4 regions of the Jeotgalibacillus aurantiacus genome follow, and region 1 is predicted to be linked to each of the others. Evidence: riboswitches for the same ligand, from Rfam matches in the RefSeq annotation. Region 1 holds a riboswitch; each other region holds the start of a gene.
What was found. A riboswitch is a leader RNA that binds a small molecule or an ion and turns the genes downstream of it on or off. The one in region 1 is predicted to bind S-adenosylmethionine.
Positions count from the first base shown of each region.

Region 2: it holds a riboswitch for S-adenosylmethionine, as region 1 does, so the genes downstream of both, H7968_RS14985 (bifunctional homocysteine S-methyltransferase/methylenetetrahydrofolate reductase) here and H7968_RS12140 (methionine biosynthesis PLP-dependent protein) in region 1, are expected to answer to the same signal.
Region 3: it holds a riboswitch for S-adenosylmethionine, as region 1 does, so the genes downstream of both, H7968_RS02730 (sulfite oxidase-like oxidoreductase) here and H7968_RS12140 (methionine biosynthesis PLP-dependent protein) in region 1, are expected to answer to the same signal.
Region 4: it holds a riboswitch for S-adenosylmethionine, as region 1 does, so the genes downstream of both, H7968_RS11450 (methionine ABC transporter ATP-binding protein) here and H7968_RS12140 (methionine biosynthesis PLP-dependent protein) in region 1, are expected to answer to the same signal.

Region 1 is NZ_JACNMS010000003.1:491,231-495,666, reverse strand. Features, by position in the region: gene metC (cystathionine beta-lyase) at 1-879, opposite strand, end outside; gene H7968_RS12140 (methionine biosynthesis PLP-dependent protein) at 860-1,993, opposite strand; SAM riboswitch class I at 2,093-2,195, opposite strand; gene H7968_RS12135 (type 1 glutamine amidotransferase) at 2,861-3,565, opposite strand; gene H7968_RS12130 (DUF4003 family protein) at 3,587-4,436, opposite strand, start outside.
Region 2 is NZ_JACNMS010000005.1:95,215-99,650, forward strand. Features, by position in the region: gene H7968_RS14970 (TrkH family potassium uptake protein) at 1-19, shown strand, start outside; gene H7968_RS14975 (SOS response-associated peptidase) at 89-724, opposite strand; gene H7968_RS14980 (DUF4352 domain-containing protein) at 895-1,398, shown strand; SAM riboswitch class I at 1,507-1,613, shown strand; gene H7968_RS14985 (bifunctional homocysteine S-methyltransferase/methylenetetrahydrofolate reductase) at 1,718-3,577, shown strand; gene metH (methionine synthase) at 3,555-4,436, shown strand, end outside.
Region 3 is NZ_JACNMS010000001.1:580,264-584,699, reverse strand. Features, by position in the region: gene H7968_RS02750 (1,2-dihydroxy-3-keto-5-methylthiopentene dioxygenase) at 1-284, opposite strand, end outside; gene H7968_RS02745 (methylthioribulose 1-phosphate dehydratase) at 244-909, opposite strand; gene H7968_RS02740 (2-hydroxy-3-keto-5-methylthiopentenyl-1-phosphate phosphatase) at 906-1,571, opposite strand; gene H7968_RS02735 (2,3-diketo-5-methylthiopentyl-1-phosphate enolase) at 1,576-2,793, opposite strand; SAM riboswitch class I at 3,199-3,309, opposite strand; SAM riboswitch class I at 3,492-3,615, shown strand; gene H7968_RS02730 (sulfite oxidase-like oxidoreductase) at 3,697-4,359, shown strand; gene mtnK (S-methyl-5-thioribose kinase) at 4,376-4,436, shown strand, end outside.
Region 4 is NZ_JACNMS010000003.1:348,416-352,851, reverse strand. Features, by position in the region: gene H7968_RS11465 (iron-hydroxamate ABC transporter substrate-binding protein) at 1-234, shown strand, start outside; gene H7968_RS11460 (FecCD family ABC transporter permease) at 290-1,288, shown strand; gene H7968_RS11455 (FecCD family ABC transporter permease) at 1,285-2,292, shown strand; SAM riboswitch class I at 2,840-2,945, shown strand; gene H7968_RS11450 (methionine ABC transporter ATP-binding protein) at 3,085-4,113, shown strand; gene H7968_RS11445 (methionine ABC transporter permease) at 4,103-4,436, shown strand, end outside.

The sequences.
Region 1 (4,436 bases):
CGATTGGCGCTGATGAATATGATAGCCAGCGTGAAACGAAAACCCGGGATAGTATACTTCATCAATCAGTGGATTATGGTGAAGATATTGAGCAATATCACGAGCTGTCTCAGATGACTGCTTCATACGCACACTGAGCGTTTTAATACCGCGCAGCAACAGCCAGCTATCCTGCACACCGAGAATCGATCCAAATGAGTTCTGAATAAACTTTAACCGTGATGCAATTTCTTCATCCTTTACCGCAGCAAGCCCTGCCACGACATCACTATGGCCGGACAAAAACTTGGTGGCACTGTGAAGCACGAGATCCGCTCCCAGATCCAGCGGCTTTTGATAAAGAGGTGTCATAAATGTGTTATCAACAAAAGTGAGACAGCCATGCGCTTTTGCCACCTTCGCCACACCCTCGATATCCGTTATATTCAGCGTCGGATTGGATGGCGTCTCTACATAAATGACCCTCGTATTCGGCCGGACGTTTCTGGCCGTCTCATCCAGGTCCGTCATATCAATAAATGTATGATCAATGCCAAAGCGTGTCAGCACCTCTGTGATCACACGATAGGTGCCGCCGTATACATCCTTTGACACAAGGACATGATCACCGGCTGACAGCAGCATAAAGGCTGATGAGATCGCCGCCATACCGGAAGCAAATGCAAATCCGGCTGTACCATTTTCAAGATCAGCAATCGTTTCCTCCAGCGCTTGTCTGGTCGGATTTCCTGAGCGGCTGTAATCGTAAGGACCGAATTCATCAATAGACTGCTGATGATACGTCGAAGAATAATGCAGAGGTACGTTGACTGCCCCTGTCTGTTTATCAATATAAGATGGCTGATGCAGCAGCTTCGTGTCAAAGCGATGTTCTGTCATATGCTGTCTCCTCCTTACAGGCTGCTTCTAGCGCCTTTTTTAAATCATTTTTCAAGTCCTCAACCTGTTCGATTCCTACTGAAAAACGCAGAAGCCTTTTACAAATGCCTTTTTTCTCCCGTTCTTCCTCAGGAATATCCGCGTGTGTCTGCGTTGCAGGATACGTAATAAAGCTTTCCACCCCACCAAGACTTTCCGCAAATGAGATCACTTGAGTCGAGCGTAAAAATGGATCAATCCATTCTTCTTTTTCGAGGCGGAAAGATAACATCCCGCCAACCTTCGGATAGATGACATCTGTCACGCCAGTCTGTTCAGCCAGAAAATCCGCCAGTGCCTGTGCATTTTCCTGATGACGGTCCATCCTCAGCGCGAGTGTCTTCATTCCGCGGATCAACAGCCAGGAATCCATCGGGGATAAGACGGCTCCTGCGCCGTTATGCATCTGAAACAGCTTTTCACTCAGCGCTTCTCCTTTTGTCACAACAAGTCCCGCCAACACATCATTGTGCCCACCGAGATACTTCGTTGCACTATGAATCACAATGTCTGCACCATGCTCAATCGGTCTCTGTAAATAAGGCGTTAAAAACGTATTATCCGCAATAAATAACAGATTATATTTTTCAGTAAAAGCTCCGACCTTATTCAGATCAGTCAGCTTCATCAACGGGTTTGTCGGTGTTTCAACAAAAACGGCTTTTACTTCTTCCGTGTATGCTTTTTCAAGTTCATCAGCATTGTTTGTATCAAGATAACGAAAGGTCACATTGAATTGGTTCTCCCAATGATTAAACAACCGGTACGTCCCTCCGTACAAATCATCTGAGGCAAGGATGACATCTCCCGGTTTAAATAGTGATAAAACAAGCTGTATCGCAGCCATGCCAGAGCTCGTCGCGAATCCGGCATCCCCTTTTTCCAGCCGGGCAATTCCTTCCTCCAAAATGGCTCTCGTAGGATTTTTTGTTCTCGTATAGTCGTATCCTGTTGATTCGCCAAGTCCACTGTGACGGTAAGCCGTCGACAAGTAAATCGGTGGATTCACCGTACCTGTATCTTTCTCACTGCGATTACCAAGCTGTGCAAGCTCTGTTTCCGGGAAATAACTCATCTTCCTCATTCCTTTCAAACCGGGATTCAATCTTTATGTTTTTGGTCAATAAAAAAGAACCTAATCTATGATAAGAGAAGGTTCTTTACGTGTAAGGTCCTCTTATCATTCAGGCATACGCCTGCTGGCATTAGCACCGGGCTATAAATAGCTGGTTGCTGAGGCGTCAAAGGGCCAGTCCCTCAACCTCTCTCGATAAGATATGAAATTGTCAGAAAAATTAATGTTGTTGTATAGACTACCTTATTTTGCTGGAAGAAGCAAGGGAAAGATGATAAAAAGGAGAAGCTCAAGCTCATTCGTAGTCTCTACAGGATCACTTTTTTGAGAGTGGTTAAATAACGAATAAGAGTTGTCAAATAAACAGATGAAGTGGTCAAATAATGCAAAAGAGTTGTCAAATACCAGCAAAAAGTTGTCTAATCAATGGGAATGGCCGCTCGCAATCCTGTACCTGGACGCAGGATCAAGCTAGATTACTCAAAATCTTCAAGAGCCCCCGGCCTGCGCCGGGATATTTTGTGAGAGTGGTTAAATAAGGGCTGAGAGTAGTTAAATAACAATCGAAAGTGGTCAAATAAATGTAAAGAGTGGTCAAATAACCCGAAAGAGTAGTTAAATAACTCGAATACGTCCCTAAACGCCCGCCTCCGCTTTTTTAGTCACAAATATAGCCGGAGCCTGTGTGTCGGCAGGCTCCGGCTCAATAGAGGGGGTGTCGCTTTTATTCTTCCTGGCAGCAAAGTGACGGTGCGAATCGAAACTTTGCAGCAGAAGTTGTGTTAAGAATCAGCGACGATTCGTTTATGTTTAGTTGAGAATGAATCTCATTCTTATTGTATACACAATTCAAAAAGATGTCTACCCCTAATCAATCTTTTTTTCACCGGATACGCCGAGAAATTTTTCGAGTATCGGTTGGAAACGGTTATGGCTTTGTTCTACGTAACCTGGATCGGCACGTGGTTCTTCGATTTCAACGGAGGTATCTCTCAATTCAATCTCCTGATGATCATGGTCAATGAGCTGTTGAATCCCTTTCACTGTCATTTCAGGGTGAAATTGAAACGCCAGTACCTGATCTGTATAAAATCCCTGAACAGGTGTCAGATCCGTTTTGCCAAGCGGTTTTGTACCTTCTGGAAGCTCATACAGATCGCTATGCCAGTGAAACATCGGGATGTCCATGTCCTCCACATCAAAATCCTCCAAAAAGCCGTGGTCCCAGTTAATCTCAGCCCACCCCATTTCATACTTGGGAAGCGTATGAACTTCTGTGCCGTAAATGTGGGCAAGCAGCTGAGAACCGAGGCAAATTCCGATCACCTTATGCCCGTGCTGAAGTGCTTTTTCAATATAAGCCACTTCCTTCTGCATCCATTCAGTATCGGGCAGGTCCAACACACTCATCGGACCGCCAAGGACAACGAGTACATCCTCATCTTCGAGCTCCGGGTAGTTTACAGGCTTTTTCGCATCAAAATAATGAAGACTGCACCCCCATACTTTTACCCACTCTTCCAAAAAGCCTGCATCATCATACCAGACGTGCTGCAAACAAATCAGTCTCATATTGGTTCCCCGTCTCTGTATTTAATCGCTTGATGAACTTGCTGCAGCTGCTGCGGATGCTGAAATCGCAGCAAAGGTCGCTGCCTGTTGTGCCTGTAAAATGGATTCAATCGTCGTTGCCAGACCGACATCCAAAAAGCGGTTTTCCTCCGCCTGCTTCTGTACAACAAAGCGCACGGCAACCATGAAGCATAGATCCCGATGCCACTTGAATTGCTTATGGCTGACCAGAGTTTCAAAAACATCTTTCACGTCCGGCAGCAGATCAGACGGTCTCCCAGCCAATGCTAAAACGCCCACCACCGGCAAATGGTTCCCGCGGAGCTTCATCTTATTCTGTCTCAGGTCATCAAGCCAGGTAACCGTGTTCTGCACGAGCAGCTGGCGATTATCCTGACGCCCGTAAGTAAGAATTTGAGACAGGAATTGTCTGTTATTGCCCTTTGCCAGTACGATGTGAAGCTGGTCGTAATAATAAGACATATCATCGAGAAGTTCTTCCTGCTCTCCCTCCTCCTCAGCAAGCAACACAGAGAGCGGATAATCTTCGTGTGAGGTCAGGAAAAAATGCTTTTCTTTAATTCCTTTATACATATTGATGGATCGTTCTACATGCGCATCAGCATCATCCCCATCTTTTAAAGAACTGAACAGAGCATAGGCAGCAATGTAGGCGTGTGGACTCCTTTTAAAGCCACCTTCGATCAGTTTTTCATAGATTTGCATCATGTCAGGATAGGCACTTTGAGGATCTTCATACTCAGCCCACAGCAGACCCGCCAGCATAAATCTTAAATCCGTTGACTGTACGTAGGAAAATGCACTTGATTCGTCCTTTATGAAGTCAACGAGACGGATAAATTCATTGAGC
Region 2 (4,436 bases), on a different contig from region 1:
AGATGTACTTGCTGGGTAATGGTTTATTTTCAGCAAGTGAATGTCATAACGAAAAAGCTGAAAAACGCAATGTGCGTCTTTCAGCTTTTTATTTTCGTTTAAACCGTTCTCCTGAAATTTTGCTGATTTTCAGCTCTCCTGTAAAAGGACTCAATAAATAGTTTAACTCTTCCACATCTCCATCATGGTTCAGCCATCGGTCGAATTGGTCAGGTGAAAGAATGACAGGCATGCGGTCGTGAATTTGGCTCATTGCGCTATTCGGCTCAGTTGTAATAATGGTGCAGCTTCTGATCAGGTCATTCTGTTCGTTTCGCCATGATTCCCAAAGTCCAGCAAACGTTAATGGATCCCCGCTGACAAGTTTTATTTCATAAGGCTGTTTGTTCCCTTCCTCTGTTTTCTTCCATTCGTAAAAGGAGCTCGCGGGAATTAAGCACCGTTTAGATCGGAAGGCTCTGCGGAAGCTCGGCTTTTCAGAAACGGTTTCTGCCCGGGCGTTAAAGGTTTTGTATCCGATTTTTTCATCTTTAGCAAAAGGCGGAATGAGCCCCCAGCGAAAATAAGCGGGGTATCGCTTCCCTTCAACACTGACAATAGCGGCTACCTGATTGCTGGGTGCAAGGTTAATGTGTGGGTAGACATCAAAGTCATCCCGCATATTGAATTGGTAATATTCCTTTAAATCCTCAAGCGCTTCGGTTAAAGAAAATCGTCCACACAAGTAAATTCCCCTCCTTATTTACTAACACTATCGTAACAAATAATAAAAACATTGCGAAGATAGAGAAGATTTAATCTTATTTCCTTTTACAGGAAAATGGTTGATTTATTTCGCATTGCGAATAATAATGAGGAAGTGTCATTTTTACATATCTAGGAGGGTGTTCAATTATGAAGAAATTTTGGTTAGTATCTGCGCTTGCTGCATCACTTATGCTTGCAGCATGTTCAGAGGAAACAGACGAATCAGCTGGTAACGCTGAATCAGCACAAGAGACAACAGAAGAAACGGAAGCGCCTGAAGAAACGTCAGAGCCGGCTTTATATGTTGTAGAGGATGAGGTTCAGACGGGTGATCTGACGATGACAGCTGTCAGTGCAGGTGTGACAGAGCAAATCGACGAAACAAATCGTGTTTATGAAGTCAGTTTCAGTATTACGAACAATGGTGAGGAAGAAGCTGTGATTACAGGTGATCAGTTCCGTTTAACAGATCTGGCTGATGAGGAAAAATCTGCCTATGGTGATCCGGTTGAATGGACAGTGCCTGCCGGTGAAACAGTTGAAGGATCACTTCAATTTGAGGCATCTGCTACTACAGCCTTTAAGCTGTTCGGTACTTTTGGCGAAGAGGAAATTGAATGGAGACTGCCAGGCATTACTTCACTGGATTAATGCATCAACCATTACAATTTGCTGAACAGTCTGTTTAATCGCGGTTCTGCTGTTGACAGAAGGGGCTTTAGTCTAGTAGAGTTATCATAATTAACTAAATAGTGTGGATTCTTATCAAGAGAGGTGGAGGGACAAGGCCCTGCGAAACCTCAGCAACCATCACACAAGTGAAAAGGTGCTAAATCCATCCCGTATTTTTACGGGGAAGATAAGGAGAGTTGTTCCGTTTTCTAACACAGGTCTTCTTATTCAAGCGATAAGAAGGCCTTTTTGTATAGACAACCTTGATAAGATCCACGAATACGGAAGGGGAAGTAACATGACTTTATTAGACGAAATGAAAAATCGCATCCTGATCGGTGACGGTGCAATGGGAACCCTCCTGTATTCGTATGGAACGGATCAGTGCTATGAGGAATTAAATCTTTCGCAGGCTGAGCATATCCAGAAAATCCATCGTGCTTATATTGAAGCGGGCGCGGACATTATTCAGACGAATACGTACGGCGCAAACTACCACAAGCTTGAGCGATACGGACTTGAGGAACAGGTAAGGGAAATCAATACTGCAGCGGTCAGAAATGCCAAAAAGGCTGCAGGTAAAGATACATTTGTTCTCGGGACTTCAGGAGGGATTCGCAGCTTTCGTCCTCAGTCCATTGAACTGAATGAAATTAAGCGAACCTTCAGAGAACAGCTTTACTGTTTGCTTTTAGAAGGAGTGGACGGGCTGTTATTTGAAACGTATTACGACCTTGAGGAACTGTCAGCCGTGCTTGAAATTGCCCGTAAAGAAACGGATCTTCCGCTTATTACCCAGATCTCGGTTCAGGAGCCTGGCGTCATGCAAAATGGAACGTCAGTGGCGGAAGCACTGCTGCGTCTCGAACAGGCAGGAGCTGATGTAGTCGGATTGAACTGCAGACAGGGGCCTTTTCACATGTTGAAATCACTTGAGCAGGTTCCGCTGCCTGAGCGAGCTTATTTATCATGTTATCCGAATGCAAGCCTGCCATCTTATACAGATGGTGCACTTCAATACAGTAATAATGCTGCCTATTTTAAGGAGATTGCCCCATCTTTCAGGGAGCAGGGGGTACGTTTATTAGGCGGGTGCTGTGGTACGACACCTGAGCATATCCGCTCCTTCAGTGAGGCGTTAAGTGGATTAGAGCCTGTCAGTGAGAAAGTGATTACACAGCCGATTGAACCAATCATCGTGAGAGACCGGGCAAAAGAGCTGCCTGAACCATTAACGGAAATCGTTAACCGGAGAAAGTCCGTGATCGTAGAGCTTGATCCTCCAAAGAAGCTGTCCACAGATTCATTTATGGAAGGAGCGAAAGCACTGAGTGAGGCCGGTGCAGATGCGGTGACACTTGCGGATAATTCACTGGCAAGCCCTCGGGTGTCCAACGAATCACTCGGCTATCTGATCAAGCAGCAGGGTGTCCGGCCACTTGTCCATTTAACGTGCCGTGACCGTAATCTGATTGGCCTTCAATCTCACCTTATGGGACTTCATACACTCGGGTTACATGATATTCTGGCCGTTACGGGTGATCCGACAAAGGTAGGTGATTTTCCGGGGGCCGCTTCTGTCTATGATGTGTCATCATTTGAACTGATTGAAATGATTGCCCAGCTGAATAAGGGAATGTCGATGTCCGGTAAGGATCTCGGTGAAAAAGCATCCTTTACAATCGGTGCCGCCTTTAATCCGAATGTCCGGAGTGTGGAACGTGCTGTACAACGTCTGGAAAAGAAAATTGATGCTGGAGCAGACTACTTTATGAGTCAGCCGGTCTTTTCGGAAGAGAAGCTGATTGAAACATCGGAAGCCGTAAAGGATCTTGGAAAACCTGTGTATATCGGGCTGATGCCTTTAACAAGCAGCAAAAATGCAGACTTCCTGCATAATGAAGTACCTGGGATTAAATTGACGGATCAGGTCAGGGAACGGATGGCTGCTGTATCAGGAGATCGTGAAAAATCGCACCGCGAAGGGATTGCGATGACGAAATCTCTGATTGACACAGCGCTTGATTTATTTAACGGAATTTATTTAATCACGCCGTTTATGCGATATGAAATGACGGCTGAATTAACGAGATATGCCAATGAACAGGCAGCAAAACGCGCCGGGGGGAATCAGTATGTCACGAACAAACTTCACTAAACAGCTTGAAAAACGCATTCTCATTATGGACGGTGCAATGGGAACGATGCTTCAGGAAGCGAATCTGACTGCGGAGGATTTTGGAGGAGAAGCACTGGAAGGGTGTAATGAAAACCTGAACAGAACCCGTCCTGATGTTATTGAAAACATTCACGACGCTTATTTTGAAGCAGGTGCGGATATTGTTGAAACGAATACTTTCGGAAGTATGAGCGTCGTGCTTGAAGAATATGACATCCAGGCTGACGCCTATGAATTGAGCCGTCTTGGTGCTGAATTAGCCCGGAAATCCGCAGATAAATGGTCGACTGAAGAACGTCCCCGTTTTGTAGCAGGTGCAATGGGTCCAACAACAAAAACATTAAGTGTTACCGGTGGAACAACGTTTGAAAACCTTCAGGCGTCGTATGCAGAGCAGGCACGCGGACTGATTGATGGAGGCGCAGATCTTTTACTGATCGAGACAAGTCAGGACCTGTTAAACGTAAAAAGTGCTTACCTCGGTATTCAGCAGGCATTTGAAGAAACCGGAAAAGAATTACCACTGATGATTTCCGGAACCATTGAACCGATGGGGACAACACTTGCCGGACAGACGATTGATTCTTTTTATATCAGTGTTGAGCATATGAACCCGGTATCTGTCGGACTGAATTGTGCGACCGGACCGGAATTTATGCAGGACCATATCCGCTCGTTATCTGAAATCAATCAGTCTTATGTCAGCTGTTATCCAAATGCCGGACTGCCGGATGAGGAGGGTGTATATCATGAAACACCTGAAACGCTTGCACGAAAGCTGAAAGGATTTGCTGAAAAGGGCTGGCTGAATATTGTCGGCGGCTGTTGCGGGACGACA
Region 3 (4,436 bases), on a different contig from region 1:
AACTTCTTAAGCAGATCATCAAGGCCCGGTGTCTGTTCATTTAGTGCAATGACATCCCAGTTATGATAGCCGCGACGCTCAGCAAGAGATCGGATTTCTTCATCAAATACTGATAGAACGGTTTCTTTATCTTCGTCATTTAATCCTGTTTCGTTTTGCAGTGCAGAAGGGAGCTTTGATGGATCCCATTTCTCGTAAAGCACACCTTGCTCTGCTAAAAATGCTTGTACCTGCTCTTCACCTTTAATAACTTCCTGAGTATCTCTGATTGTGATTGTTGCCATGTGATATTCCTCCTTGAGTGTGTAGTCGTAAGGCTAAATGTGTCTCAAATAGAAATTCGAACGCTTCAAGATGTTTTTTGGCTTCAAAGGCATTACGCCCCCAGGCTGTGATGCCATGGTTTCGGATCAGAATGCCATAGATGCCTTCCTCGATCCTGCCGGCAAGCTGCTCAGCCAGATCAGGGATGTGGGCCGGATTTTCAATGATCGGAATGCGAAGTATTGCGTCTTCATCCCAAAGGTTAAATGCTTTGATCAGCTCCTGCCCCTGAAAGGTGATCTCTCCCTGTTTGGCATAAAGTTCTGAGATTACATTGTTACTGACGGTATGAACGTGAAGCGAGCATCCGGCATCTGTCAGCTCATATACTTTCTGGTGCAGCAGTGTTTCAGCGGAAGGCTTTAAATGAGTATCATGAACCGGACGGCTATTTGCATCTACTAACAGAAAATCTTCGTCAGTCCTTTTGTATTTATCTTTTCCGCTTGCTGTCACAAGAAACTGAAGAGGGGAATCTGAGACTTTAATAGACAGATTACCGCTCGTTCCGGGGAACCAGCCGCGCGCGCCAAGCGTGTCCTTTACATCCGCCAGTTCATTCCAGCGTGTCGTCACATCACTCATCGCTGCACCACCTCCTGTTGCTGTTCGAGATACTGAATGATCTCATTAAAATCTTCAAATCTTTGATAAGGAAGGTTTAATTCCCGGCATTTTTCTTCCAGATATTCACCGCAGACAAAAACGAGATCCGCCAATTTAGCGGCTTCAAGGTCCGTGACAGAATCGCCAATCACGATTTTCTGTACATCATCCCCGGCGAGCCTTCGAATGATACTCGGTTTACAGCAGCCACAATCGTTAGAGCACTGGCTGTCACATGTGTGAGGCCAGGTAATCCGGATCGTGTCGTCTGAAAAGTCACTGTCGTTACAATACAGCTGGTCATCAAGCTGAAACGGTGCAAGCATCGGTTTCACAAAGAAATCAATGCCGCCGCTGACAATGTTTAAAGGGACATTTTCCTTTCTTGTATAGGCGACAAATTCCCCGAAGCCATCGCGAATTTCAGCTGTTTCGACAACGTATTGGATAATGTCTTCTTTCAGTGATGAGGGAAGCATGGCAAACATATTTCCCACTCCTTCCCGGATCGTTATTTCCCGGGAAAGAATCTGGTCTTTAATCGGCTCCCAGCCAGGAGGATTAAAGTGACGCATGATGGAAATAATGTTGTCTGATTTTGTAATCGTCCCATCAAAGTCGCAAAAAATCATTTTGGACATGCCTTTACCCCCAAAGTGCCAGTGCTTTTTCAAGCTCCGGAGATTTAGAGGCAGCTGTTTGAAGGCTGCCACCTGCAACGACTTCATCAATCGCATCACGGAAGGCTTTCGCTCCGGCAGCTGCTCCGTCCGGATGACCGTGAATACCGCCGCCTGCATTGATAATCGAATCTGTGCCAAAGTCCTCGATCAGCTGAGGAACAAGTCCGGGGTGAATGCCGGCAGATGGAACAGGGAATGCCCGTTTCAGTCTGCTGTCAGAGCGAAGTGCATCTCTGATCGCCAGTGTTTCACTTTTTTCCATAGCCACACTGCCGTATGGAGAAGGGAACAGGACAAAATCAGCTCCGGCAAGTCTCAACAGCTTACCTAACAGTACCTGGTTTGAAATACCGTAAAGGGGTGAAGCCGTCAATGCACCGGACACAGCAGGGTGCGCCATGATCGGCACATGAATGTCCGGGTCTTCAGCGAGACTTTGCAGGGTATCAAGACCGTAAGCAAAAACGTTAAATAGTAACGCATTCGCTCCCAGTTCAACCGCACGCTTCGCTTTGTCTTTTAAATCAAACGTTCTTCCGGAAAGATTGACTGCATACAGTGTACGGTGTCCGGAACGCTCATATTCTTGGTTTAGTACCTGCACGCCAAGTTCCACCCGTTTTTCAAATGGTGTAAGTGGATTGTCAAACAGAATTTCATCATCCTTCACAAGATCCACACCACCGGCAGCCTGCGCGCGAAGCTGTTCAGTAAAAAGATCAGTGCCGCGTCCGATCATACCTTTGAAAATGCTCATCAGGAGCGGACGGTCGTGAACATTTAATGTTTGTCTGATGGTCTCAATGCCAAACTGTGGTCCAGGGAACTGTTTTTCAAGCTCTGTGTCCAGCTCAATATCAATCAGCTTCACTTCCCCGTCCAGGGACAGCTTTCCGAAAATCGTTGTTAAAATCGCCGGAATATCAGAGCTGAAATTTGCAGCCGGATACGCAATTTTGATCAGGCCTGCTTTTCGTTGTCCTAAATGAGAAGCTGATTCCAGTGCGGGAACCTCCTGAACAGAAAGCACCTCACCCTTATGTTTCTTTAACTGCTCCTGATCCACAGCCGGAAGGTCGGTCCATGATCCAACCGTCAAGCCGAGGGCAATCGACTCTGCCTTTTTCTCTAAGTTGCCTTTCGCATCGTGTACAAGGTATGTAGCCGTAATCTGAGACATGATAAGCATCCTTTCAGTGATAAAATCAGTATTTTGAGAGCGGTGGGGACTGAACAATACAATGATAAGTTGGAACGATACAAATATGATTCGGATCAGTACAAAAAGGGTGAGGAACAGTACAAAAATGAAGGTGTGAAGTCGTATCAGTACAAAAAAATCTTCATTCGATTGAATTAAGCAGTGAAACAGTACAATAAAAAGCTGATTCGATACAATAACTCACTCAAACAGTACAAATCCCTTCGGCACTGTTCACCCACCTGACTAAGCAAGATCCAGCTGACTTCGTTCACCCACCTGTTTAAGACAAATCCATATACGCGTTCATTCACCCATCACAATATGAATAAACAAAAAGTCCGCTCCAAAAGAGGAAGCGGACATTTACAGTAAACGTTCTTCCTCTTATCCTTCAGCCATTGCTGTGAGAATTAGCACCTTGAATCAGCGGTTAAGCTGAAACAGGTTGCCGGGTTTCATCGGGCTCGTCCCTCCACCTGCTCTTTATAAGAGTTCATACGTATTCAGTTGGAATTAAATTCATGTTTCGAATTATCGCAAAAAAAATTGTGCAGGTCAATAACTTTTCAGAAAAAATTTTTTATTTAAAAAATGCGTTGACAAAATGGAATCCTATTCCGTAAACTTGCAATTATGAATTTCAAATGAACCAGAAAACACCAACTGAATACCTTCTCTTATCGAGAGTTGGCTGAGGGAATTGGCCCTGTGAAGCCCGGCAACCGGCCCTGTTTACCATTTTGGTAACAGGGACACGGTGCTACATCCAACAGACATTTTTTGTCTGAGAGATAAGAGGTCGAATCCGATTTATTCTGCCTCTTTCTATCATGGAAAGAGGCTTTTTTATTGTTAATCCACCAGGAAAGGAGCAGCCGGATGGGAAAAGCAGAGCGTTTAAAAAAAGCAAAGCCGCCCGTACAAAAAGACACATATGGAGGCCGCCTGCCACCGGGGCAGACCCTGACGGAAAAGTTTCCGATTCTTCATGAGGGTGAGGTGCCGGAATACGATCTCAAGCTTTGGGATTTCCGCCTTTTTGGAAATGGTATAAAAGAGAAACGCTTTACATATGACGAATTATTAAACCTTCCTCAGACGACGATTGTCAAAGATATTCACTGTGTAACGAGGTGGTCGAAGTTTGATAATGCGTTTACGGGTGTGACGATTCGCGAGCTGTTGAAAGACGTTGAGATTCCAGAAAACGTACGCCACGTGATGATTTACGGCGACTATGATTATGAGACGAATTTGCCGATTGAGGATTTACTGAAGGAGGACATTCTCCTTGCACACTCTTATGACGGTAAGCCTTTAACGCCAAAGCACGGTTATCCTTTCCGTCTGATCGTTCCACATTTGTATTTCTGGAAGAGTGTGAAGTGGATCAGAGGCATTGAGTTTCTGACAGAGGATCGCCCCGGCTTTTGGGAGCGTAATGGTTTTCATAATTATGGAGATGTATTTGAAGAAGAGCGTTTTTCCGGAGAGGATTTAGATATTCCGGAGGATGAATGGCATAAAAAAGAATTTGATTAAAGGAGAGAATCGCATCATGACAGTACTGCAGGAAAAAACGTATCAGCCATTTACAGAGGAATCAGTCCTCGTTTACT
Region 4 (4,436 bases), 140 kb from region 1:
TACTACACCCTTTCAGCTGAAGTTCTTCCTGAATATGCAGGCGACTACTTAATCGTCAGCCGCGTCGCAGATCAGGACAATTCGTTTATGGAAACTGAAACGTTTAAAAATATTCCTGCGGTTAAAAACGGAAATATGTTTGTCGCAAACGCTGAGGAATTCTATTTTAATGATCCAATCACACTGGAAATTCAGCTTGAATTCTTTAAAGAAAATTTCCTTGGTAACGAATAAATTCCAAAAGGCTGTAGCCCTCTACAGCCTTTTTTGTGTGAAATGAGTGAAGATGATGAATAAAGAACGTGCGTTAACCATTAAATTTATCGGGGCATTTCTTGTCCTGATTGCGATGTTTCTGGTCGCCATCACGTTTGGTGCGGCCGATACATCATTGAAAGACGTTTTCCGTGCTATATTCACAGGGGATCGCAGCTCGACCTCCCTCGTACTGATTGAGATCCGCTTCCCACGTGAAGTCGCAGCCATCGTTGTAGGTGCAGGACTTGCCGTATCAGGTGCCATCATGCAGGGAATGACAAGAAATCCGCTTGCCGACCCTGGACTTTTAGGTCTGACAGCAGGTGCCAATGCTGCCCTTGCTGTTGCCTTTGCGTTCATTCCGGGCATCAATTATATGGGCATTATCGCCGCAAGCTTCATCGGGGCTGCCGTCGGTGCGGGACTTGTGTTCGGGATTGCTTCATTGCGAAGAGGCGGCTTTTCACCTATTCGTGTCGTGCTGGCGGGCGCAGCCGTTTCCGCTTTTCTTTTCGCAATTGCAGAAGGTATTGCACTGACCTTCCGTTTATCACAAAACGTTGCACAATGGACAGCAGGCGGACTGATCGGAACGACCTGGAGCCAGCTGAATCTGCTGATTCCCATTACAGCAGGTGGTATTTTAGCCGCTATCCTCTTCTCGAAACAGCTGACCATCCTGAGCTTAAGTGAGGAAGTAGCGGTAGGGCTCGGCTCAAGAATCGGCCAGGTCAAAGCGGTATTTTTTGTACTGACGGTTATTCTTGCCGGTTCAGCGGTTGCTCTTGCCGGAAACTTAGCGTTTGCAGGCCTTCTCGTTCCACACATTGTGCGCTCGATTGTCGGAACAGATTACCGTTACATTCTGCCAATGTGTGTACTTGTTGGAGGTACCTTTATGCTGTTTGCTGATACCGCAGGAAGACTGCTGAATGCGCCTTTCGAAACACCGGTTGCAGCGATCGTATCCGTGCTCGGACTCCCATTCTTCTTATACGTCGTACGTAAAGGAGTGAATATGTCAGCATGATCCATCCATCTGTTATTAGAAAACAACGTATTTTTATGATTGCTTTTTCACTGCTCGTACTTATCATCATGATCGTGAGCATTGGATTCGGTGCTTCTTCCGTTTCCTATGATCGCATCATCCCGACAATCCTTGGGCAGGGAGAGTTCGTAGATGAATTCGTGTTATTTGAACTGAGACTCCCGCGCATGCTGGTCACTCTTTTAGCAGGAATGGCTTTGGCTGTATCAGGCTCTGTCTTACAAAGCATCACCCGAAATGATCTGGCTGATCCTGGTATCATCGGAATCAACTCCGGCGCCGGCGCTGCCGTTGCCGTGTTCTTTCTTTTTGTTCCAATCGAAACGGGGGCCTTCACCTACGTCATTCCGGCAGTAGCTTTTGCAGGAGCATTGATTACCGCAATATTAATTTATCTTTTCGCCTATGAGCGGGATAGTGGACTGCAGCCAATTCGCCTGATCCTGATTGGCGTCGGTTTTTCAGCGGCACTGTCAGGATTGATGGTCGTCCTGATCTCTTCTACAGATCGCGACAAAGTCGACTTCATCGCGCAGTGGCTTGCAGGAAATGTATGGGGAACAAGCTGGCCATTCGTCTGGGCTCTTCTCCCCTGGCTCGTCATTCTCGTGCCATTTATCTTATATAACGCACAGCGGCTGAATATCTTAAACATGAGTGAGCCAGTGGCAATCGGTGTCGGCGTAAAAGTAAACAGAGAACGAATCATCCTCATGCTGACTGCCGTAGCCCTTGCCGCTGCAGCCGTATCCGTATCCGGTGGTATTGCCTTCATCGGTCTGATGGCACCACATATCGCAAAGTCACTGGTCGGCCCGCGTAACCAGCTCTTTATCCCAATCGCCATGCTCATTGGCGGCTGGCTTCTGCTCACCGCAGACACAATCGGCCGAAACCTCATCGACCCAACCGGCGTCCCTGCAGGCATAGTCGTCGCGATTATTGGTGCACCTTATTTTGTTTATTTGTTGTTGAAGAAGTGATTTATAGATATTTGTGCAAATGAAAACCGGGAAGGATTTCCCCTTCGCTTTCCACGGCCGGGCGGTGAACCCCTTGTGCTACGCACAACGGTTTCACCTGTCCCTCCTCCGCCGTAGGAGTCTCCGGGGAAATCCTTCCCTCTTTTTGATTAATTAAAATCCGTATTAAAAAGTGTAATAGTTAAGAGAACTGCTAAAACATTCACAATTGAGTTAAAACTCTTCCAGCTTATTAAACAACACCCATCAAAAAACTCCTGCGAAAGCAGGGGCTTTTCATGATTTTGACTACCAATCTGTTGATTTTTAAAAATGTCCTAGCTCATCATGTTCCGTTGATCAACGAAGATATCAAAGGGCTGGGACCATCCGTAGACTCCTGTGGCGGAAAGGGACAGGTGAAACCGACTGGGCGAAGCTCAGGCGGGTTCACCGCCCGGCCACGGAAAGCGGAGGATGGTCCCCGCCCGTTTTTTCTGAAATACAGGGTTGACAATCTTATTTCAGCATAGTAAAGTAAGTGACAACATTTGAATAGAACGATTTCTTCTTATCCAGAGAGGTGGAGGGACTGGCCCTATGATACCTCGGCAGCGGACTTATTAATAAGCACCGTGCCAACTCCAGCAGGCGATTTGCCTGACAGATGAGAAGAGTGTTTGCGATAAGCAGCCTCTTCTTGTTTTGCAGGAAGAGGCTTTTTTCTGTTTCTTCCTGAATAAAGCAGGATAATATTTTTAACTTTAATCCGATTAAACAGCCCTGAAAACATATATTTAGAGGAGGATCCTGATGATTCAATTTGAAAACGTTAAAAAAACATACGGTGAAGGCCAAGAGGCTGTTCATGCACTGAAAGGGATCGATTTGACCGTGGAGACGGGTGAAATCTATGGCGTCATCGGCTTCAGCGGTGCAGGAAAAAGTTCACTTATACGCTGTGTGAACTGGCTTGAACAACCAACAGAAGGAAAAGTCCTGATTCATGGACAGGATTTAAACAGCCGCTCCAAACAGGAAATCAGAACGATTAGAAAAGACATCGGGATGATCTTTCAGCATTTTAACCTATTGAACTCTAAAACTGTTTTTCAGAATGTCGCGACTCCCCTGCTGCTCAGCCGGGAGCCGAAAGATAAAATCCGGAACAGAGTAACAGAGCTGCTGGACTTTGTCGGTCTCGGAGATAAGGCAGATCAATATCCTGACCAGTTATCCGGTGGGCAAAAGCAGCGTGTCGGTATCGCCCGGGCCCTTGCCACCAACCCTTCCATCCTGTTATGTGATGAAGCGACTTCAGCGCTTGATCCGCAGACGACCCAGTCGATTCTGGACCTGCTGAAAAAAATCAATAAAGCGTACAACATCACGATTTTGATCATCACGCATGAGATGACTGTCATTCGGGAGATATGCGATAAAGTTGCAGTCATCGAGGAAGGAATCATTAAAGAAAAAGGGACTGTTTTTGAAGTCTTCACGAACCCGCAGCACCCTACAACAAAACGGTTTGTACGTTCCGTCATGAATGATCAGTTACCTGAAAGTATTGTCAGGGAGCTTGAAAAGAAGAGCTTCAAGAACGTTTACCGGATCCAGTACACAGGGCATTCCGCCGGATCCCCCCTTCTTTCGAGACTTTCACGGAAGTTCAATCTGGATGTCAATGTACTTTACGGAAACATTACCGAACTGCAGGACATCCCGTACGGCAATCTGATTGTAGAATTCGATGGACAGCAGTCTGATATTCAAAAAGCACTGCATTATATCCAACAGGAAAATGTGTATGTAAAGGATGTGACCCGACATGCTGGTTAATACAGATCAAATCATTGAAGCACTTTGGGAAACACTGGCCATGGTCGGCTTTTCCCTCCTCTTCTCCTCACTGATCGGATTTCCGCTAGGGATTCTGCTTGTCGTGACGAGAAAAGGACATTTACTTGAGAATACAGCTGTTTTTAACGTTTTAAACGGCGTGATTAACGTCTTTCGCTCGATTCCGTTTATCATCCTGATGGTTGCCATTATACCGATTACAAGACTGATTGTAGGAAGTTCAATCGGGACAGCAGCTGCTGTTGTACCACTTGTTTTTTACGCTGGTCCTTACATCGCGCGGCTTATCGAAAACTCTCTTT